Regions from separate parts of the Holdemania filiformis genome, predicted to be linked through region 1. Evidence: a T-box and tRNA genes for the amino acid it is inferred to sense, from the RefSeq annotation. Region 1 holds a T-box; the other holds one or more tRNA genes.
The links. The T-box of region 1 lies ahead of serS (serine--tRNA ligase). A T-box ahead of a tRNA ligase gene usually reads a tRNA of that ligase, here a tRNA-Ser.
Positions count from the first base shown of each region.

Region 2: it encodes a tRNA-Ser, which carries the amino acid that the T-box ahead of serS (serine--tRNA ligase) is inferred to sense. The anticodon was not compared.

Region 1 is NZ_QRUP01000021.1:42,670-45,069, forward strand. Features, by position in the region: gene serS (serine--tRNA ligase) at 94-1,377, opposite strand; T-box leader at 1,416-1,617, opposite strand; gene DWY25_RS14195 (helix-turn-helix transcriptional regulator) at 1,759-2,400, opposite strand, start outside.
Region 2 is NZ_QRUP01000009.1:38,788-41,187, reverse strand. Features, by position in the region: gene DWY25_RS08610 (TM2 domain-containing protein) at 175-861, shown strand; tRNA gene DWY25_RS08605 (tRNA-Ser) at 963-1,052, shown strand; gene DWY25_RS08600 (phosphatase PAP2 family protein) at 1,188-1,718, shown strand; tRNA gene DWY25_RS08595 (tRNA-Leu) at 1,772-1,858, shown strand; gene DWY25_RS08590 (hypothetical protein) at 2,073-2,400, shown strand, end outside.

The DNA of each region.
Region 1 (2,400 bases):
GTCACAAATATTGCATGACAGCAAGCTAGATTGCTTTACTTTCACACTTTTCTCCTTATCAATGAAAAAGGGGATCGATTTCCCCCTTCATCACTATTTTTTCTCGATTTTTGTCTTTCCGCCCATATACATTCTTAACGGTTCAGGAATATTCACCGTTCCGTCAGCGTTTAAATTGTTTTCCAGGAAAGCGATCAGCATTCTAGGCGGCGCAACCACTGTGTTGTTCAGAGTATGCGCGAAGTACTTGCCTTCTTTGTTTTGAACACGAATGCCTAAACGACGAGCCTGCGCATCGCCCAGATTGGAACAGCTTCCAACTTCAAAATACTTCTTCTGACGCGGAGACCAGGCTTCGACGTCGCAGCTCTTTACTTTCAGATCCGCCAGGTCGCCCGAGCAGCATTCCAGCGTTCTGACAGGGATATCCAGGGAACGGAAGAAATCGACCGAGTTCTTCCACAGCTGATCATACCAATATTTAGAATCTTCCGGCTTGCAGACAACGATCATTTCCTGTTTTTCAAACTGATGAATCCGATAAACACCGCGTTCTTCAATGCCGTGCGCCCCTACTTCTTTACGGAAGCACGGGGAATAAGATGTCAGCGTCTGCGGAAGCTGTTCTTCATCAATAATCGTATCAATGAACTTGCCAATCATGGAATGTTCACTGGTACCGATCAAATACAGGTCTTCCCCTTCAATTTTATACATCATGTTTTCCATTTCCGCAAAGCTCATGACGCCGGTGACCACGTCGCTGCGAATCATAAACGGCGGGATGTAATAGGTAAAGCCACGATCGATCATGAAATCCCGCGCATAGGACAGAATTGCGGAATGCAGACGGGCAATATCGCCTTTTAAATAGTAGAAACCATTTCCGCTTGTTTTCCGGGCGCTGTCCAGATCAATTCCATCAAACGACTCCATGATATCCGTATGATAAGGAATCTCATAATCAGGAACAACTGGCTCGCCGAATTTCTCAATTTCAACGTTTTCACTATCATCTTTTCCAATCGGTACTGTTTCATCAATGATATTCGGCAGCACAAGCATAATCTTTTTGATCTCCGCCGCTAATTCTTCTTCCTTCACTTCCAGATCAGCCAGTTGTTTCGCAATATTAGCGACTTCTTTCTTCGCTTCTTCCGCTTTATCCTTTAATCCCTGCTTCATGAAGCCGCCGATCTGCTTACTGATAGCATTCCGCTGTCCCCGCAGACTGTCGCCGTCGGTTTTTGCTTTTCGGAACTGCCGATCTAATTCAACAACCTTATCGACTAATTCCAATTTCTGATTCTGAAACTTCTTTTTAATGTTTTCTTTGACTACTTCTGGATTTGTACGCAACAAATTGATGTCCAGCATAACTATTTCCTCCTTTTAACATAAAAAAGGCCCGCCCAGTCAGGGACGATGCCTCGTGTTGCCACCCTAATTACTGATGTTTCACGTGAAACATCAGTCGCTTGAATCGTTAACGGCGATAACCGGAAAGGTTTACTTTCACTCCGAGGTGGATTTCAGTACAGATTCACAACAACTCACACCAACCGCTGTTTCTCTTGAGAAAATCTTATACTTACTTGTCCTCATCTACGTTTTAACATCTTCATTTTAATCAAGCCTTATTTTTTTGTCAATGGATAAAACAAAACCGATGCATTTCTAGTCCCTTTCCCTTCAGTTTGGCTTAAAACAAAGAGAATAAACCTTAAGTGAAGCTAGTTTATTCAAAATCTAAGTTCATTACTCTAATACCTTACGAACCGGCCGGATATATTTCCAGGTTTGCTCCGGATTGAAGTAAAAATAAAGAATCCGCCCTGGCGTCGTTGTATCATAACAATATCCCGTTTCACTGAAATCAAATTCAGCCATTGCTTTTTCAACCTGTTCCTCAATACTCCGGTTTTCCTGTTCATAATTAAACGGTCCATGTTCAAATACGAGATATTCACCTTCAGGAATCTCTGTTAAAATCATCTGCGGAGGTACTTCCCCATGATAATCTGCAGGAAGCCGCACGCCGTAACATTCTGTTCGAGGAAATCCCCAATCACACAGCCGACCTTTTGGATCATTCATATAAGCCATAACCTGTCCGCTGCCGCTGTTTGTTTCACTGCCGCCGTCATCATCCAGTTTTCCTTTAATGCTGTCCAGTAAACCGCAGATTGTTGCCTGATCCTGTCCTGAAATCAAATTTTGTTTCTGCCAAAAATCCCAATATCCATTACTTTCATAATTTTTGATATACAGGAACTTATGAGCTGGAATTGTAACAAAGTAAATCTTCAAGTCTTCTGTTGTTTTCATCATACCGATTTCTCCTAATCCTAAAAAGTAGCGGTCAAACGGATTGATTTTAGTGCGTAGAACGACAGGTTT
Region 2 (2,400 bases), on a different contig from region 1:
TTCGTTCTTTGACATCCTGGGTCTGCTTTTTTCTTACTCTTATGGAATATCTTTGAGTTCCTGCCGAATCGTAATTTTCTTACGAAATTCTTCATAAGTTTTTCCGATAGTTTTTAAATAAATCTGATATACTGTATTTACAAACGCAAATATGCTGCACAGGAGGTTTACTTTATGAATGATCATGAAGAATATGATCCGATACTAATGTTTTTTATCACCTTCTTTTTCGGAGGTTTCGGCGTCCATCATTTCATCCGCAGACACTACGGATTGGGCGTCTTGTATTTCTTTACGTTCGGCGTCATGGGGATCGGCTGGCTGATCGATACGATCCGGGCCTTTGTCGCGATGTTCAAGACCAGCAGCGAACCGCAGACCGGAGGACACCGCTGTCGCCAATGCGGACGCCGCATCGAGCCTAACCGTGATTCCTCTTTATGCCGGCATTGCGAGGAACAGATGGAACAGGACTACCTGCAGATCTCCAAGCATTTCACCCGCGTCATCGATGAAGTTGAAAAAGGGCAGCCGCATTTAGAGGACTATCTGCGCCGCTTTGACATTCTGAACAAAGACGTTGAACAGATGTGGGATTTAGCTCAGGACATCGACGTGGAACCTCCATTCCACCAAAGTGATCTGCGGAAAGCGATGGATCGCAAATTCGCCGAAGCCGTCAGCACGCGGATTTCGATGGCACTGGAAAAATCTCAGATTACGATGGATACGCTCAAACTGAAACAGGAATTAATGGCATTGACCGAAGAACTGATCGACTGCAAATATCATTTTCCGAAATACGCTGAACTGATTGCGCCGATGATTGAAAAAACAAAAGAAACGTTGAACAAAATCTAAAATTCACACAGGAAGGACGACAAGGAAGTCGTCTTTTTCTCTAGAATTTCGCTAAAACCTTTGACATCCGGAGATGGATCCGCTATAATATAAAAGCACTTGGAGAATTGGCCGAGTGGTTTAAGGCACCATCTTGGAAAGGTGGCGAAGTGGCAACGCTTCCGTGAGTTCGAATCTCATGTTCTCCGCCATGTGTAAATAAAGGCTTAACCAAGCCTTTTTTCTTTATTTTCTCAGGTATTTTTTATCAATCCTTAAGAATTGACACACCGCTTTTGTGCTATGCTAAAGATAGTTTCTAAAAGGAGGAATTGGCATTGGATTTTATGATAATGCAGTGGATCACGCAGGTCTTTCAATCCCCGGTGATGACGGCGGTTATGCGCTTTATTACCGGCTGGGGAAATTTAGGCGCGCTGTGGATCTGTTTCGCATTTTATTTTTACTTTATCAAAAAGGATCGCCGAACGGCAGCGTTTCTGCTTCTGGCCGTTATCCTGACCTGGTCGCTGAATGATTTAGTGATCAAACAGCTGGTCGACCGCCCACGGCCGTTTATGACGCATGCCGAACTCCCGGCGTTAATCACGATGCCGACGTCCAGCTCGTTTCCTTCCGGCCATACCGCCACCTCGTTTGCGGCGATGATGATTTTATTCGCTTATGGCGGGTCCTATAGATGGATGGGATTAGGCAGTGCGGTTTTGATCGCCTTCTCGCGGATTTATCTGCATGTTCATTATCCATCCGACGTTCTGGCAGGCTGTCTTGTCGGGATCTGCATCGGCGCTTTGCTTGTTCGTCTGATGAAACAGCGCGGCGGCAAACTTGCATCGGCAACCGGGGAAAAGTGCTAATTTCCCCTTGATTTCACTCTGGGGATCAGATATAATAAATAAGCACATGAATTCCCCAGGTGGCGAAATTGGTAGACGCAAACGACTCAAAATCGTTCGGTAGTGATACCATGCCGGTTCGAGTCCGGCCCCGGGGACCATTAAAAAGACAATCAGACGCAAGTCTGATTTTTTTGTATCTGAGCTTGTATTGATGCCAGCTTTGTCCATTTAGTCATCGCCGTCTATTCTTAAGTTATTTCTTCTTGTTAAACCTTCTATTTTATTTTTCTTAACATTTCATGACGCCGGATCTCTTCGGACCTCGTTTCTGATATACTTAGTTTACAATAAGGAATTCTGCGGAGGTGTCCCATGAAGCAATTTTATTCTATTGTATTCTGTGTTTTGTTTACTGCAGCCTGCGGCCCTAATGACAAACCGGATACCGCCTCTCTGGGATTGTCTGCCGCTCCCGCTCCTTCTGCCAGTGTTCTCGCTTGTTCTTATACCGATGCCTATGCACAGCTGGATCCTGATTCGATTCGGGTGCAGAATCAGCTTTTAGAATTCTCTCCCGGTGCTTTTGAACATGAAACGCTGCTGTCAGCCAGTACCGATGTCGTTATAGCGACAGTCTGTTCGATCGAAGGCGGGAGTACCTACAATGAAAGTAAACAAACTACAATAGCGCCTTATACCT